3 regions of the Scandinavium manionii genome follow, and region 2 is predicted to be linked to each of the others. Evidence: predicted binding sites of a transcription regulator. Region 2 holds the regulator's gene; each other region holds the start of a gene.
The links. The regulator LexA, encoded in region 2, represses DNA repair genes until DNA is damaged. The targets are predictions, from matches to a motif close to TNCTGTATGTACATACAGNA.

Region 1: MUU51_RS18370 (DNA translocase FtsK 4TM domain-containing protein) is a predicted target of LexA. The motif match lies at 3,971-3,990, and genes of this name have one in related genera.
Region 3: sulA (SOS-induced cell division inhibitor SulA) is a predicted target of LexA. The motif match lies at 3,102-3,121, and genes of this name have one in related genera.

The regions. Positions count from the first base shown of each region.
Region 1 is NZ_JALIGC010000040.1:124,318-130,454, reverse strand. It holds gene cydC (heme ABC transporter ATP-binding protein/permease CydC) at 1-38, opposite strand, end outside; gene cydD (heme ABC transporter permease/ATP-binding protein CydD) at 39-1,805, opposite strand; gene trxB (thioredoxin-disulfide reductase) at 1,921-2,889, opposite strand; gene lrp (leucine-responsive transcriptional regulator Lrp) at 3,439-3,933, shown strand; gene MUU51_RS18370 (DNA translocase FtsK 4TM domain-containing protein) at 4,053-6,137, shown strand, end outside.
Region 2 is NZ_JALIGC010000038.1:525,914-532,050, forward strand. It holds gene MUU51_RS14355 (CsbD family protein) at 1-148, opposite strand, end outside; gene dinF (MATE family efflux transporter DinF) at 296-1,615, opposite strand; gene lexA (transcriptional repressor LexA) at 1,754-2,362, opposite strand; gene MUU51_RS14370 (diacylglycerol kinase) at 2,472-2,840, opposite strand; gene plsB (glycerol-3-phosphate 1-O-acyltransferase PlsB) at 2,970-5,390, shown strand; gene ubiA (4-hydroxybenzoate octaprenyltransferase) at 5,494-6,137, opposite strand, start outside.
Region 3 is NZ_JALIGC010000040.1:11,673-17,809, forward strand. It holds gene MUU51_RS17840 (YccF domain-containing protein) at 1-162, shown strand, start outside; gene yccS (YccS family putative transporter) at 180-2,315, shown strand; gene MUU51_RS17850 (TfoX/Sxy family DNA transformation protein) at 2,296-2,925, opposite strand; gene sulA (SOS-induced cell division inhibitor SulA) at 3,144-3,641, shown strand; gene ompA (porin OmpA) at 3,998-5,050, shown strand; gene matP (macrodomain Ter protein MatP) at 5,112-5,567, opposite strand; gene MUU51_RS17870 (AAA family ATPase) at 5,752-6,137, shown strand, end outside.

The sequences.
Region 1 (6,137 bases), on a different contig from region 2:
CGCTTATATAACACCAGGTAAGGGGCTAAAACGCGCATTTAAATCTCCTCCTGACGATGGGCAAGCAGGTGCGCAAAATGCCCTTGTGCTTCAGCAAGCTCTGCAAACGAACCCTGCTCGACGATTTGGCCTTGATGCATGACCCAAACGGCATCCCATTCGGCAAGATTTTCTAACTGATGAGTGACCATCAGTGTGGTCTGGTTGGTTGCTGCTTCCGTTAGCGCCTGCATAACGCGCTGTTCGCTGTGTGCGTCGAGGCTGGCGGCTGGCTCATCCAGTAACAAGAAGCGGCAAGGAGAGAGCAGGGCACGGGCCACAGCCACTCGCTGGGCCTGACCGACGGACAACCGGGCCGCCTGATCGCCGACTGGCGTATCAATCCCTTGCGGAAGCTGGCTGATAAATTCGTTCACCCAGGCACGGTCGAGCGCGTGTTGCAGCTGCGCCTCATTGGCTTTTGGATTCGCCAGCAGCACATTTTCACGCAGCGTATACGCCGGAAGCTGCGGGTTTTGTCTGACCCAACTCAGCAGGCGTCGCCATGCGTCAGGATCCAGGTCACGCAATTCGGTCCCATTCACCTTTAACGAGCCGTCGTATGGCAGAAAACCTGTCAGAGTATTGAGCAGTGAGCTTTTGCCCGAACCGCTCTGGCCGACCAGCACCACGCGCTCGCCAGCGGCGAGGCTGAAATTCAGCGGTCCTGCGAGGATTTTACCTTCCGGCGATTTAATCAGCAGACCTTGCGCTTCAAGGCTCACATTTTGCGTTTCATCTGGCGCGACGCTACCACGCTCAGGCTGTGCCAGTGGAGCTTCAAGGAAGGTCTTCAGACTGTCGGCTGCACCCACTGCCTGCGCTTTGGCATGATAAAAAGTACCCAAATCACGCAACGGCTGGAAGAATTCCGGCGCCAGGATCAATGCCAAAAAGCCAGACATCAAGGTGACGGTCGTGCCATAGCTGCCAAAATTCAGCTGGCCAAGATAGGAGAAACCAAAGTAAACAGCGACAACGGCAATCGAAAGCGAAGTGAAAAATTCCAGAACGCCTGAGGAGAGGAAAGCGAGTCGCAGAACTTCCATCGTGCGCTGGCGGAAACTTTCGGAAGCCTGACGAATATTGTCGGTTTCCGCTTCACCGCGTTCGAAAATACGTAAGGTGTCCATCCCGCGTAGGCGGTCGAGGAAATGGCCGCTCAGTCTTGCCAGTGCCTGGAAATTACGACGGTTGGCATCGGCAGCACCCATTCCAACCAGCGCCATAAACATCGGGATCAGCGGGGCGGTGCACAGCAGGATTAGCGCGGCAGCCCAGTTAGACGGGAAAATCGCGATAAGGATAAGCATCGGCACGGACGCAGCCAGCGCCATCTGTGGCAGATAACGAGCATAGTAATCATGCATGTCGTCGATTTGTTCAAGAATCAACGTTGCCCAACTGCCCGCCGGTTTACCCTGGATCCACGCCGGACCCGCTTGTTGTAGGCGGTCGAGTACCATTTTTCGGATCTCAAAACGAATATGCTGCCCGGCATGGAAACCCACCCGTTCTCGCAGCCAGACCACCCACGCGCGCAGGATAAAGACCAGAACCAGCATTACAAAAGGCAGCAGCAGCGCTTCCCGAGGAATGTTTTCCATAATCATGTGGTGCAGTATCTTGGCCAGAAGCCAGGCCTGGGCGATGATCAGCACTCCGCTGACCGCACCGAGCAGACGAGAAAGCATCAGCCATCGGCGGGAGAGAACGCTTTGCTGTTTTAACCAGCGGGTAAGCTCTTGTTGACGGGTTTTATTCATTGCGTGCTTAGCAGGTGTCTTATTTGAAATCATTAGGCAAGGCAATGTTACATCGGGGAAAAAATAAAGGCGACTTATCGTCGCCTTCTTTACCTTTGTTACTGACTTGTAAAGATTATTTGGTCTGATCGGCCAGACCGTCGAGATAACGCTCAGCGTCCAGCGCGGCCATACAGCCTGTGCCTGCGGAGGTGATCGCCTGACGATAAATGTGGTCCATCACGTCGCCTGCGGCAAACACGCCGGGAATACTGGTTTGCGTTGCGTTGCCATGAATGCCGGACTGGACTTTGATGTAGCCGTTTTCCAGCGCCAACTGGCCGTCAAAAATGCCGGTGTTCGGGCTGTGGCCGATAGCAACAAACAGGCCAGCTACTTCAAGGGACTCAATGTTGTCGCTGTTCTGAGTATCACGCAGACGCAGGCCGCTGACACCCATCTGATCGCCGGTCACTTCTTCCAACGTGCGATGGGTGTGAAGTACGATGTTGCCGCTTTCCACTTTATCCATCAGACGTTTGATCAGAATTTTCTCTGCGCGGAAGGTGTCACGGCGGTGAATCAGGTGCACTTCAGAGGCAATGTTTGCCAGATACAATGCTTCTTCAACTGCGGTGTTACCGCCGCCGATGACCGCGACTTTCTGATTGCGATAGAAGAAACCGTCGCAGGTGGCGCAGGCAGAAACACCGCGGCCTTTAAACGCTTCTTCTGATGGCAAGCCCAGATAACGGGCGGAGGCACCGGTTGCGATAATCAGCGCATCACAAGTGTATTCGCCGCTGTCACCGGTCAGACGGAACGGACGGTTCTGCAAATCCACTTTGTTGATGTGATCGAACAGGATTTCGGTTTCAAACTTAACCGCATGTTCATGCATACGTTCCATCAGCGCAGGCCCGGTCAAATCGCTCGGGTCGCCTGGCCAGTTTTCCACTTCTGTGGTGGTGGTCAACTGACCGCCTTTTTCCATCCCGGTAATCAGTACCGGTTGCAGGTTTGCGCGTGCAGCATAGACCGCAGCGGTGTAGCCGGCTGGTCCAGAACCAAGAATAAGCAGTTTACTGTGTTTGGTCGTGCCCATGAGATCCCCATAAATGTTGGCAGACAATGGGCGCGATTGTAGGGAATTTGCGGAAGTAATAAAAGGGTGCAGGAATTTTGTTAACGATATGTGTAATAGATTGCGTCAATGGATTGGTGGTTTTATCTACGCTTGCGATAACAAATTCTACTGCTATCGGGATGATTATAAGGAGATAACATGAGGAACGTCTCTGGGTGATTATGAATATCTGGCATGTTGTACTAAAAATCGATGTTTTGCTTTGACAATCCCCTGTGCTTTTGCGAAAACAATGAAGGGAGAAAAAACAGCGTTTACCGTGTGGTGAATTTTCATGCACGTAAATGCCATTTTTAACCGGGTCAGCATCATCGGCGCATGGCGTGGACAGACGCCATTCGAGATGACGGTGGCTGCCGACAGGCAACGGCTTCTCAACACGTACCCTTGGGTTATGCGTTACATCTGGTGACAGATTTTTTACGCAGACGACGGGCACAGGCTCTGAACAGTGAAGTGCACAGGGTCCAGACAGGAGTAGGGAAGGAATACAGAGAGACAATAATAATGGTAGATAGCAAGAAGCGCCCAGGCAAAGATCTCGACCGCATCGATCGTAACATTTTGAACGAATTGCAAAAGGATGGGCGAATTTCCAACGTCGAGCTTTCTAAACGAGTGGGACTTTCTCCGACACCTTGCCTTGAGCGCGTACGTCGGCTGGAAAGACAAGGGTTTATTCAGGGCTATACTGCGCTGCTGAACCCACATTATCTGGATGCATCGCTGCTGGTTTTTGTTGAGATAACTCTGAATCGTGGCGCCCCGGATGTGTTTGAACAATTTAACTCCGCTGTGCAAAAACTTGAAGAAATTCAAGAGTGTCACTTGGTCTCCGGTGATTTCGACTATCTGTTGAAAACCCGCGTGCCTGACATGTCAGCGTACCGTAAGCTGTTAGGCGAAACCCTGCTGCGCCTGCCAGGCGTAAATGACACCCGTACCTACGTGGTTATGGAAGAGGTCAAGCAGAGTAATCGTCTGGTAATTAAGACACGCTAAACGGAACAGGTGCAAAATCAACGTAAGTTGATTACACTCCTGTTAATCCATACAGCAACAGTGCCGGGGAGACCCGGCGCTGTTGTCCGTTTTAGCATCAAGGACCTGGAGTGCCTTTCTTGAGCCAGGAATACACTGAAGAAAAAGAAGTAACGATTAACAGATTAAGCAGCGGGCGCCGTCTTCTTGAAGCGTTCCTGATCCTCTGTTCCCTTTTTGCCATCTGGCTGATGGCAGCACTACTTAGCTTTAATCCTTCCGATCCCAGTTGGTCACAAACCGCCTGGCACGAACCGATACATAATCTTGGCGGAATGCCGGGTGCATGGCTTGCGGATACGCTGTTTTTCATTTTTGGCGTAATGGCGTACACCTTGCCTGTGATGATTATCGGTGCCTGCTGGTTCGCGTATAAGCATCGCGCGAGTGACGAATACGTTGATTATTTTGCAGTGGCGCTACGTCTGATTGGCGTCCTGGCGATGATCCTCACCCTGTGTGGGCTTGCCGCGATCAACGCAGATGACATCTGGTACTTTGCCTCGGGCGGGGTTATCGGCAGCCTGCTCAGCACCGCATTGCAACCCATGCTGCACAGCAGCGGCGGTACGCTGGCCTTGCTTTGCATTTGGGCTGCAGGACTGACGCTGTTCACCGGCTGGTCCTGGGTTAGCATTGCCGAGAAAATCGGTAACTGGATCCTCAATATTCTGACCTTCGCCAGCAACCGTACCCGTCGCGACGATTCGTGGATTGACGACGAAGAATACGAAGATGACGAAGACGATCATGACGTCGCACCGAAGAGAGAAGGGCGCCGCGCCCGTATTCTGCGCGGTGCACTGGCGCGTCGCCAGCGCATTGCCGATAAGTTTAGCAACCCGATGGGTCGCAAAACGGACGCTGCGTTGTTCTCCGGTCGCCGAATGGATGAAGACGAAACCGAAGTTCAATACAGCGCCCGTGGTCAAGCCGCAGATGCCGATGATGTATTGTTCTCAGGCAATAGCGCAACGCGCCAGCCTGATGTCGATGATGTTCTTTTCTCCGGCAACAGCGCGACCCGCCCGGCAGCCTGGGATGAAAACGATCCGCTGATGAACGGTCACTCCATCGCCGAACCGGTTGCCGCAGCAGCTGCTGCAATGGCGACCACTCAGGCTTGGGCAGAACCGGCATCAGCCGCGATGGCTGCACCTTCCGTTCCCGGCGGGGAAATGGCCGCGCCGAGTGTGGAATGGCAGGCCGTTCCAGCCCCGCAAACGCCAGATCCGGTTATTGCTCCGTCTCCGGACAATTGGCCGCCGCAGGCACCTGTCGCGAAACCAGAATATGTTCAACCAGAAGCCTTCCGTCATCAGCCTTCTATCGAAGAATTGTGGCAGGATCCGGAGCCAGTGCAGCAGTACGCGCAGCCTGAGCAGCCGTGGCAGCAACCTGAAACCGAGTATCGCGCCCAGCCTGAATATATTCCGCCTGTAGAGCACACTCCGCAGCTGCCAGAAGTGGCGCCGGAACCGGAAGAAGACATTAAACCGCAGCGCCCACCACTCTACTATTTTGAAGAAGTGGAAGAGAAGCGTGCGCGTGAACGTGAACAACTTGCCGCGTGGTATCAGCCAACGCCGGAACCGGCGACCGTGAAACCAACGACGCCAATGCCAACCATGCCAGCGCCGTCTGCATCGATTGTCGATCCACTGGCCGCGGTTGCCCCAGCTGCTGCTTCCGTAGCGGCAAGCGTTCATCAGGCAACCGGTGCTGCTGCCGCTGCAGCGACAGCCGCGTCGGCTGCTCAGTTGTTCAGCCCGGCAGATGCGCCGCGTCCGCAGGTTAAAGCAGGCATTGGTCCGCAGCTTCCACGTCCAAATCCTGTGCGTGTACCAACGCGTCGTGAACTTGCCTCGGCCTCTTTTGGTATCAAAATACCGTCACAGCGCCCGGCTGAAGAACTGTCTGACGAGCTGATGGGCGATGAAGACGCCGATGAGCTGCATCAGGACGAGCTGGCTCGCCAGTTTGCTGCCACCCAGCAGCAGCGTTATGGCGAGGAATACGAAGACAACAGCTACGATGAGACGCAGGAAGATGAAGACGCTGCCGCAGAAGCCGAACTGGCACGCCAGTTTGCCGCCACACAGCAGCAACGTTATTCCAGCGAACAGCCGCAGGGTGCGAATCCGTTCTCACCTACGGACTATGAA
Region 2 (6,137 bases):
CATAACCGTAACGTTCCTGGATTTTCCCGACCAGCTGGTCACGCTTACCTTCGATAACCGTAAAATCATCATCGGTGAGCTTACCCCATTTCTCTTTCACTTTACCTTTCAGCTGTTTCCAGTTGCCGCCGACTTCGTCTTTATTCATGATCTATTCCTCATCAGTTCGGTGGTGCAGAGTGAAAATACATCGTCCGTTACACCGTTTTCTGCTGGACGTGATAAAGAGTATAGGTAAGCATTTCGCCATCCGGGGATTATTCAGAATCTTTAACCACCAGGTGAAATTAAGCCGTTACGAAAACCACGTTCCTTGCTGCCAGTGACGCCGCCAAATCCACGCCAGAGACAGCCCGCGCAGCGCCAGGAACACCGCCAGCGCCAACCACAATCCGTGGTTACCTAACACCGGCACCGTCAGCAGCGTGAGAGCAAAACCGGCGGCCGCCACCGCCATGCTGTTACGCATTTCCGCCCCGCGCGTTGCGCCGATAAACATCCCGTCGAGCAGATAACACCACACGCCGATCACCGGTAAAACCACCTGCCAGATGACGTAGCGATCGGCCAGCTCGCGCAGTTGGGTTATCGACGTCAGCATCGCGACAATGTGTTCCCCCGCCAAGCAATAAATCAGCGCAAAGGCCAGAGCAACAATTCCGGACTGACGACAGGCCGCTTTCCAGACGTCCAATAGCTGGCTGTCATCCCGCGCGCCGTAAGCCTGGCCGGAATGTGCTTCCACCGCATAGGCGAAACCATCCAGGGCGTAGGCGGTGAAGGTGAGCATTGTCATCAGTACCGCGTTCACGGCGACGATATCGCTGCCCAGCCGTGCGCCAAATACTGTGAGTGCACCAAAACAGAGTTGCAGGAGTAGCGAGCGCAGCATGATGTCGCGGTTCAACGCCAGCAGGCGGCGGATATTGCCTCGCCAGGCCTCTTTGAGCATATCCAGCGATATACCGCGCAGGTGCAGCACGCGCCGTACCATCAGCAAGCCAATGAAAAAGGTCGCGTATTCGGAACACGCTGTCGCCAACGCTGCGCCCTGCACGTTCATGTGCAGGCCCATCACCAGCCATAAATCGAGCACGATGTTTAAGACGTTGCCGACCACCAGCAAAATCACCGGCGCGCGCGCGTATTGCACGCCGAGCAGCCAGCCGAGCAGAACCAGGTTTGCCAGGGACGCAGGGGCACTTAACCAACGGATTTCGAGGAAACGCCGCGCCTGTTCCAGTACGGCATCGCTGCCGCCGACAATGTGCAGCGCCAGGTCAATCAGAGGGGTGCGGAACACAACAATCACCAGGCCCGCCCCCAGCGCCAGCAGCAGAGGCTGTACCAGCGCGCGAGCCAGACGTACAGGGTCTTGAGCGCCGTAGGCCTGTGCGGTGAGGCCGGTGGTGCTCATGCGCAGGAACAACAACAGCATGAACAGGAAACTGGTCGCCATGGAACCGATCGCCACGCCGCCGAGATAAACAGGACTATCAAGATGACCGATGACCGCCGTATCCACCAGACCCAACAGCGGCACGGTGATATTTGAGAAAATCATCGGCAGCGCGAGACGCCACAATGCCTTGTCTGCAGTGGTGAAGAGCGACATGAGAAAACCTGTGATTGTGAATGGGTAAAACGAAGTGACGCCAGAATAGCGCCACTCTTCCCGTCAAAACTTACGTGCTGATGTTCTGGCGATGTATGCCTGAACGCAACGTGAATTATTGAGGGTGTCTAAAGCTAATTACAGCCACTCGCCGTTGCGAATAACGCCAACCGCCAGCCCTTCGATGGAGAAGCTCTGCTGACGCAGATCGACCACAATCGGAGAAAACTCGCTATTTTCAGGCAACAGTTCAACGGTGCTGCCCTGCTTTTTCAGGCGCTTAACCGTCACTTCATCGTCGATACGGGCGACAACGACCTGACCATTACGCACATCCTGCGTTTTATGAACCGCGAGCAAATCCCCGTCGAGAATACCGATATCACGCATCGACATTCCGCTGACGCGCAGCAGGAAATCGGCGCTCGGCTTGAACATCGCCGGGTCAACCTGGTAGTGGCCTTCGATATGCTGCTGTGCCAGCAGGGGTTCACCCGCCGCAACACGCCCGATCAGCGGGATACCGGTTTCTTCTTCTACCAGAAGACGAATGCCACGAGAGGCACCGGAAACAATCTCAAGAACGCCTTTACGTGCCAGCGCTTTCAAGTGCTCTTCAGCCGCGTTCGGGGAACGGAACCCCAAGCGCTGCGCGATTTCCGCACGCGTTGGCGGCATGCCCGTCTGGCTGATGTGATCCCGGATAAGATCGAACACCTCTTGCTGCCTGGTCGTTAACGCTTTCATTCCGCCCCCTGGGTGCATATACAGTTATGCTGTGAGTATATACAGTTAATGGCGAATTTGGAACCGCAAAACGCACAAAAAACCAGACGTTTGCGTAATTCTGCGGGTGTTATCGATAATGCGACCACAACAGCGTTACCCAGGTGAGTAAGGCGACACCAATTGCCAGAAACACCGCGGCGGAACCCATATCTTTTGCACGACCTGACAGTTCGTGGCGTTCCGTCCCAATGCGGTCAACCACCGCTTCAATCGCACTGTTGATAATTTCCACTATCATCACCAGAAGCACTGAGCCAATCAGTAACACTCGGGTGATGGCATCCACATCTAACCAACAGGCGAGAATGATGGCGATAACGGCGGCAACGCCTTCCTGGCGGAACGCGGCTTCGTTTTGCCATGCGGCACGAAAACCTTTCCAGGAGTAGCCTGCTGCTTTGAAGATTCGGGTTAACCCGGTGGTATCATTTGCCATCAAAAGAACCTTTTACATTATTTAGCATCAATGTCACTGCGCGCCTGACGCGGTAGAACAGATATTCTGTGCACTTTCTGTTATCCTTGCGGCGCATTTGCATGATTAACCAGAGGCTTTACATCGTTTATGTCTGGCTGGCCACGAATTTACTACAAATTACTGAATTTACCATTAAGCGTGCTGGTAAAAAGTAAGTCTATCCCGGCAAATCCTGCTGAGGAACTTGGACTCGATACCTCACGCCCTATTATGTACGTTCTGCCGTATAACTCGAAGGCAGATCTGCTGACTTTACGCGCCCAATGTCTGGCGCACGGTCTTCCGGACCCGCTTGAGCCGCTCGAAATCGACGGCACCGAGCTGCCGCGTTACGTGTTCATTCACGGCGGGCCGCGTGCGTTTACGTATTACACGCCGAAAGAAGAGTCTATCAAGCTGTTCCACAATTATCTGGATTTGCATCGCAGCAATCCAGAACTTGATGTGCAGATGGTGCCGGTGTCCGTGATGTTTGGACGCTCTCCGGGCCGCGAAAAAGGCGAAGTCAACCCGCCGCTGCGCATGATGAATGGCTTCCAGAAATTCTTTGCCGTGACCTGGCTCGGTCGCGACAGCTTCGTGCGTTTCTCACCGTCCGTTTCGCTGCGCCGCATGGCCACCGAGCACGGCACCGACAAAATTATCGCACAGAAGCTGGCCCGTGTGGCACGAACGCACTTTGCCCGTCAGCGTCTGGCGGCCGTAGGCCCACGCCTACCTGCACGTCAGGACTTGTTTAACAAGCTGCTGGCGTCCAAAGCGATTGCCCGCGCGGTAGAAGACGAAGCGCGCAGCAAGAAAATTTCCCATGAGAAAGCGCAGCAAAACGCCGTCGCCCTGATGGAAGAGATTGCCGCCAACTTCTCTTACGAAATGATTCGCCTCACTGACCGCGTGCTGGGCTTCACCTGGAACCGTTTGTACCAGGGGATCAACGTGAATAACGCCGAGCGCGTGCGCCAGCTGGCTCACGATGGCCATGAAATTGTGTATGTGCCCTGCCACCGCAGTCACATGGACTACATGCTGCTGTCCTACGTGCTCTATCACCAGGGGCTGGTGCCGCCGCATATCGCCGCGGGCATCAACCTGAACTTCTGGCCAGCCGGCCCGATTTTCCGTCGTCTGGGCGCGTTCTTTATCCGTCGTACCTTCAAGGGCAACAAGCTCTATTCCACTGTGTTCCGTGAATACCTCGGCGAGCTGTTCAGCCGTGGTTACTCCGTAGAATACTTCGTGGAAGGCGGGCGTTCCCGTACCGGTCGTCTGCTGGACCCGAAAACCGGCACCCTGTCGATGACCATTCAGGCAATGCTGCGCGGCGGCACCCGACCTATCACCCTCGTACCGATCTACATCGGCTATGAGCATGTGATGGAAGTGGGAACTTACGCGAAAGAACTGCGTGGTGCGACTAAAGAGAAAGAGAGCCTGCCGCAGATGCTGCGCGGGTTAAGCAAGCTGCGCAATCTCGGCCAGGGTTACGTCAACTTTGGCGAACCGTTGCCGCTGATGACCTACCTGAACCAGCACGTGCCGGAATGGCGTGAATCAATCGATCCGATTGAATCCATTCGCCCGGCATGGCTGACGCCAACGGTGAATAACATCGCCGATGATCTGATGGTGCGTATTAACAACGCGGGCGCGGCTAACGCCATGAACCTGTGTGTGACTGCGCTGCTGGCGTCGCGCCAACGTTCTCTGACTCGCGAGCAGCTGACCGAACAGTTGGATTGCTATCTGCAGCTGATGCGCAATGTGCCGTACGCAGCAGATGCCACGGTGCCGTCGGTCACTGCCAGCGCGCTGATTGACCACGCGTTGCAGATGAACAAGTTCGAAGTCGAGAAAGACACCATCGGCGATATCATCATTCTGCCGCGCGAGCAGGCAGTGCTGATGACTTACTATCGCAACAACATCACCCACATGCTGATGATCCCGTCCCTGCTGGCGGCCATCGTTACGCAGCATCGCACTATCTCCCGCACCGAGATGGTCCGTCATGTGGAGATGCTGTATCCGATGCTGAAATCCGAACTGTTCCTGCGCTGGGAAAAGGAAGAGCTGGCGGGCGTGATTGACGAGCTGCTGGCAGAAATGCAGCGTCAGGAACTGGTGACTATTGAGAACGACGATGTTCGCATTAATCCGTCGCACTCCCGCACCCTGCAGCTGTTGGCCGCCGGAGCACGTGAAACGCTGCAACGTTACGCGATAACCTTCTGGCTGCTGAGCGCGAATCCGTCCATCAACCGTAGCACGCTTGAAAAAGAGAGCCGTACCGTGGCTCAGCGTCTGTCGGTGCTGCACGGCATCAATGCGCCGGAGTTCTTCGACAAAGCGGTGTTCAGTACTCTGGTGCTGACCCTGCGCGACGAAGGCTACATCAGCGACAGTGGCGATGCCGAACCGGCTGAGACGATGAAAATCTATCAGCTGCTGGCCGAACTGCTGACACCGGACGTCCGTCTGACTATCGAGAGCGCCAGTCAGGACGCTTAATGTCAGCACATAAAAAAAGGCGGAGCCATGTGAACGGCTCCGCCTTTTTTGTTTTTGTTGCCAGGTGGTCCTGCCCGGCAAGCAATGCGCCGCCGGGGAAAAATTAAACCATGTAACTCATCGCCAGACCGATAAACAGTACCAGCCCCACGTAGTTATTGTTCAGAAACGCCTTAAAACAGGCATCACGGTCACGGTCTTTAATCAGTTTCTGCTGGTAAACGAACAGCGCACCGGCGACAAAAATCGACCAGTAGAACGCCCAGTTTAAACCGCTCATCCAGCCCACGGCGGCCATCAGCGCCAGTACGGCCACCTGCAAAATGCCGATGATCAATTTGTCCTGTTTACCGAACAGAATGGCCGTCGATTTCACGCCAATCTTCAGGTCGTCATCTCTGTCGACCATTGCGTACTGGGTGTCGTACGCCACGGCCCAGCAAATATTGGCGAGGAACATCAGCCAGCAACTCAGGGGCAGCGATTCACTCACGGCGGCATAGGCCATCGGAATCGACCAGCCAAACGCCGCGCCCAGCACCACTTGCGGCAGATGGGTGTAACGCTTCATAAATGGATACACCCACGCCAGCGCCAGACCTGCCACCGACAGCAGAATGGTCATCTTATTGAGCGTCAGTACCAGCAGGAACGACAGCACCACCAGCACGATAAACAGCGTACGCGCCGCTTTTTCGCTCACGTCACCGCTGGGTAAAGGTCGATGTGCCGTGCGTTTAACATGGC
Region 3 (6,137 bases), on a different contig from region 2:
GTCGCGGGCATTGCGCAGTGTATTACTATCATTGGAATTCCAGTGGGGATCGCCAACTTTAAGATTGCCGCTATCGCTTTGTGGCCTGTTGGCCGCCGCGTAGTTTCCGTAGAAACTGCCCGTGCCGCGCGTGAAGCCAATGCGCGTCGCCGATTTCAATGATCGGGACTGATTACCGCATGCTAAGCCCAATATTGCGCCGTTATACCTGGAACAGCGCCTGGCTGTATAACGCCAGAATTTTTATCGCGCTGTGCGGAACCGCTGCACTGCCGTGGTGCCTTGGGGAAGTGAAGCTCACCATCCCGCTGACGCTTGGGGTGGTGGCTGCGGCGCTGGCCGATCTCGATGACAGGCTTGCCGGACGACTGCGTAATCTCGTTATCACGCTGGTATGTTTCTTCATTGCCTCAGCATCCGTTGAGTTGCTATTCCCATGGCCGTGGGCTTTTGCGCTCGGACTGACGTTGTCCACCAGCGGGTTCATCCTGCTCGGTGGTCTTGGGCAGCGCTACGCGACCATCGCCTTTGGCGCATTGTTGATAGCCATCTATACCATGCTCGGCGTCTCGCTTTACGAGCACTGGTATCAACAACCGCTACTGCTGCTCGCGGGCGCGGTGTGGTACAACCTGCTGACGCTGACCGGCCATCTGATTTTCCCCATTCGTCCGTTGCAGGATAATCTCGCCCGCAGCTATGAACAGCTCGCGCATTATCTGGAACTCAAGTCGCGACTTTTCGACCCGGATATCGAGAATGAAACACAGATTCCGCTGGTTGAACTGGCGATGGCTAACGGCCAGCTGGTCGCCACGCTGAATCAGACCAAAGCCTCGCTGCTAACCCGTTTGCGCGGCGATCGCGGACAGCGTGGCACACGTCGCACGCTGCATTATTATTTCGCGGCGCAGGATATCCACGAGCGGGCCAGCTCCTCGCACGTACAGTATCAGTCCCTGCGCGATAACTTCCGCTACAGCGACGTCATGTTCCGCTTCCAACGCCTGCTTTCGATGCAATCTCAGGCATGTATGCAGCTTTCCCGCTCCATTTTGCTGCGCACGCCCTACCAGCATGATGCACGCTTTGAACGGGCTTTCACTCATCTGAGTGCAGCACTCGAGAGAGTCAGCGCCAGCGGGGCCGATAAAGAGCAGATGAAAGCGCTGGGGTTTCTGCTCAATAACCTTCACGCCATTGACGCGCAGCTAGCGACCATTGAGTCGGAACAGCAATTAGCCATGCCGCAGAGCGAGACCGAAACGCAGCTGGCCGATGACCGACTGCACGGGTTCAGCGATGTCTGGCTGCGACTGAGCCGTAACTTTTCCGCCGAGTCAGCCCTGTTCCGCCATGCGGTCAGGATGTCGCTGGTTCTCTGTGCGGGCTATGCGTTTATACAGTTCACCGGGATGAATCATGGCTACTGGATCCTGCTCACCAGCCTGTTCGTCTGCCAGCCGAACTATAATGCAACGCGCCACCGGCTGGCGCTTCGTGTTATCGGCACGCTGATAGGCGTGGCCATCGGCCTGCCGGTGCTGCTGCTGGTGCCGTCAATTGAAGGGCAGCTGTTACTGATAGTGCTCACCGGTGTGCTGTTCTTCGCCTTCCGAAATATTCAGTACGCCCATGCAACGATGTTCATTACTCTGCTGGTACTGCTGTGTTTCAATCTGCTTGGGGAAGGGTTTGAAGTCGCCCTGCCACGCATTATTGATACGCTTATCGGCTGTGCCATCGCGTGGGCGGCGGTCACCTTTATCTGGCCTGACTGGAAATTCCGTAATCTGCCGACAGTAATGGCGAGGGCTGTTGATGCGAACTGCCGCTATCTGGATGCGATTCTGGAGCAATATCATCAGGGCCGTGATAACCGCCTGCCCTACCGCATTGCCCGCCGCGATGCGCACAATCGCGATGCGGAACTGGCGTCCGTGGTCTCGAACATGTCTACCGAGCCCCGCATGACGGCGGAAATGCGGGAAACGGCCTTCCGACTGCTTTGCCTGAATCATACCTTTACCAGCTATATTTCTGCGCTTGGTGCACATCGGGAGCGGTTAACCAACCCTGATATCCTGGCGTTGCTGGATGATGCAGTTTGTTATGTTGACGACGCGTTTCATCATTCACCGTCGGATGAAAAACGCGTGCAGAAGGCACTGGCGGGCTTAATGGAACGGATCCATCACCTCGACCCCGGTTCAGAAAATAAAGCCCCGCTAGTCCTCCAGCAGATTGGATTAATGGTAAGCCTGTTGCCGGAATTTTGTCACCTGCAGCAGAAGGTTACCCCTCTTCGGGCATAGCCTTCTTTTTCCCCGTCAGCGTCTCTGCCCACTCAAGGAGATGCTGACGGCGGTGCAACGGTATGATGGCCGCATGTATTCCTGTTATGGCCCCCTCCAGTGCGAACAGCACATTGATACTTAAATCCTTCCGCATAGTACGCAGTCGATACCACGCCGCCGCCGCACCCAACTTTTGTAACGTGTCCAGGTCGTGAATCCCCGCCTCTGTCAGCAGTAGTTCCAGTTGAAAGCTGATATTGGGCAGGTTACGCATTCGCTGTGGGTCGCTTCGACGCTTCTTCTCGTTTTGCGCTCCACGGAGTGACAACGCAGACATGTTCAATAACAGAGTCTGATCCTGCCAAAGGTTTTCGTCGACCCAATAGTAATTCAGCGATATTGGACGGCCACGCTTAACAAGCGTCAACAACCGCTGTGGCGTTGCCACATTATAGGTCGCACTTTGTTCACACACCCGGAGGTAAAGCTCTCCATGAGCCACCATGGCGAAGACGGTGTCATCAATGGAAAGGCTATATCCCCCAAATAATGCGCGGTGATGAATTTTCCCCAGAGATGACAAACATTCTTCACACTGATAGATCCTTTTAATTGATATTTTTCCCATGATTCTGTCCTGTAATCATGCAGTTATATGAAAGGGTTTTGATAGCGGATCCGTTAATGAAGAACATAAGGAAGTTCAATTACGGGGGCAAGAGGTTCTTATCCAGAGGTCCTATTCTGTGCAATATTTGCGAGGAGCTTTCAGAAAATGAAGTTGATCTTTCGTCTGACCAGGTATACTGTACATTCATACAGTACACCCACAAGGCGGGATTCACTATGTACACTTCAGGTTATGCAAATCGCACATCAATGGTTTCTGCAACTGCAGTCGACCATCCACAGCACAGTTCTACTGGGCTTATCAGCGAAGTGCTTTATCGTGAGGATCAGCCGATGATGACTCAACTGCTGCTGTTACCCCTTTTACAACAGCTTGGCCAGCAAGATCGCTGGCAATTGTGGCTCACGCCGCAGCAGAAACTGAGTCGCCAGTGGGTTCAGGCATCGGGCCTTCCGCTGTCTAAAGTTATGCAAGTTAGCCAAATGTTGCCAGAAATGACGCTTGAATCTATGATTCGCGCACTTCGTACCGGGAACTATAGTGTTGTTATTGGCTGGGTTACCGAAGAGTTGAGCGAAGATGAACATCATCGACTCACGATTGCGGCCGAAGAAGGTAACGCAATGGGCTTTATTATGCGTCCTGTCAGAACCACTTCCCTGCCCACGAGACAGTTTTCTGGCCTTAAAATTCACTCTAATTTGTATCATTGAGTAAAAATAGGATTATTCCTAGCATTTTTTTTACCCTGTCTATAACCCGCTATTTTTTGCGGGTTAATTTAGGAAAATGCTTGTCTGGTGCGGTTCTCAGCATTTTGTTCGGCCCAAAAATTCAACATAAATGTTAAATATTGTGTACACAACTCTTTTTTTTTCATATGCCTGACAGAGTTCACACTTGTAAGTTTTCAAGTACGTTGTAGACTTTACATCGCCAGGGGTGATCGGCTTAAGCCACAGATTACGGCGTAGTTACTGAATTAGGCTCCGCCCCCGGTGAAGGATTTAACCGTGAACTTCTAAATGGATATTCATGGCGATTTTTGGATGATAACGAGGCGCAAAAAATGAAAAAGACAGCTATCGCGATTGCAGTGGCACTGGCAGGCTTCGCTACTGTAGCGCAAGCCGCACCGAAAGATAACACCTGGTATGCTGGTGGTAAATTGGGCTGGTCTCAGTTCCATGATACTGGCTGGTATGACAGCTCCCTGAACAACAACGGTCCAACCCACGACAGCCAGCTCGGCGCAGGTGCGTTCGGTGGTTACCAGGTAAACCCGTATGTTGGTTTCGAAATGGGTTATGACTGGCTGGGCCGTATGCCTTATAAAGGCGACCAGGTTAACGGCGCATTCAAAGCTCAAGGCGTTCAGCTGACTGCTAAACTGGGTTACCCGGTAACCGACGATCTGGACGTTTATACCCGTCTGGGCGGCATGGTATGGCGCGCTGACTCCAGCAACAACCAAACCAGCGACAACCACGACACCGGCGTTTCCCCAGTATTCGCTGGCGGCGTTGAGTGGGCAGTGACCCGTGACATCGCTACCCGTCTGGAATACCAGTGGGTTAACAACATCGGCGACGCAGGCACCGTAGGTGTTCGTCCTGATAACGGCATGCTGAGCGTTGGTGTTTCTTACCGCTTCGGCCAGGACGATGTTGCTCCAGTTGTAGCTCCGGCTCCAGCTCCAGCTCCAGAAGTACAGACCAAGCACTTCACCCTGAAGTCTGACGTTCTGTTCAACTTCAACAAAGCGACTCTGAAACCAGAAGGTCAGCAGGCACTGGATCAGCTGTACTCCCAGCTGAGCAACCTGGATCCTAAAGACGGTTCAGTAGTGGTTCTGGGCTTCACCGACCGTATCGGTTCTGATTCCTACAACCAGAAACTGTCTGAGCAGCGTGCACAGTCTGTTGTCGATTACCTCGTATCTAAAGGTATCCCGGCTAACAAGATCTCCCCACGTGGTATGGGCGAATCTAACCCAGTTACCGGCAACACCTGTGACAACGTGAAAGCTCGCGCTGCACTGATCGATTGCCTGGCTCCAGATCGTCGCGTAGAGATCGAAGTTAAAGGTAGCAAAGACGTTGTAACTCAGCCGCAGGCTTAAGTTATCGTCTAATAAAAAACCCCGCATCGCGGGGTTTTTTTTTATTCTGAATTCAGGTGGGTTACTTCTCTTTCCCTAGCAACGCCTGCAAATCTTGTTTGAGCGTTGTCATCTTGCTCGCGTACTTCTCTTTGTTTTCCGCATCTTCAATTAGCTGCACTATCGTCTCCGACAGGGTCTTAGCCCGGCGATGTGCCAGACCCGCCAGGCGTTGCCAGACGATAAACTCCAGGTCGATAGACTTCTTGCGAGTATGCTGATGCTCGGCGTTGAAGTGACGTTTACGTCGCGCTCGAATCGTTTGCTTCATACGATTAAACAGTGCCGGATTCATGTGCTGCTCAATCCAGTCGTTGACCTGTACAGGTTCGTTTTCGAGCGTCAGCAAGGTATCTACCGCGTCTTGTGCAGCGCTGGCCTCAATGTAGCGGGTGATCAACTCACCTTCCCGGTGCTTTTTAACCAGGTACTTCCATTTCCAGCCGCTTTCAAGGTTTTCCAGTTGTTGATATTTCATTGCGATCTCAATGTGACCGTGTAACTCATTTCAGGATAACAGGTTTTTGCTGATGTGCTGAGAAGAAATCGCCCTGAGCGAGTGAGGCTATTATCCTTCAGAAAGTTGCCCGCTAATCCCCGTGTGCTGAGTGTCGCCTTGAGGTATAATCACCCGCTTTACATCTGACTAAAAAACAGCGACTTTGACGATTACAAAACTTTCACGGCGCGATTTAGCCCCCGATCTTGAGGCTTATCAGACGCTGTTTGCCCAGCCTGATTTGGCAACCGAAACCGATTCCTTACCCGGCGAACTGCAGGCACGTCTGCACTACGCGCTGGATCAATTCCTCTATCCTCAGGCCATATCTGACTTCCTGTTGGTGAAAGCCCCGGAAGAACCTGAGTATCTACAGTTACTGACCGATGCCACTCGAGAACGTCGCGACGATACGCAGCCGCTCTGTGGTGTCCGTTACACGATCAACGGCAATCAGGTTACTCTGACTGAGGCCACCACGCCCGAAGACAATTTCTCAAGCCAGAGGCCAGTAATTCAGGCTGATTGGGTTGAAGCCGAACAACTGTT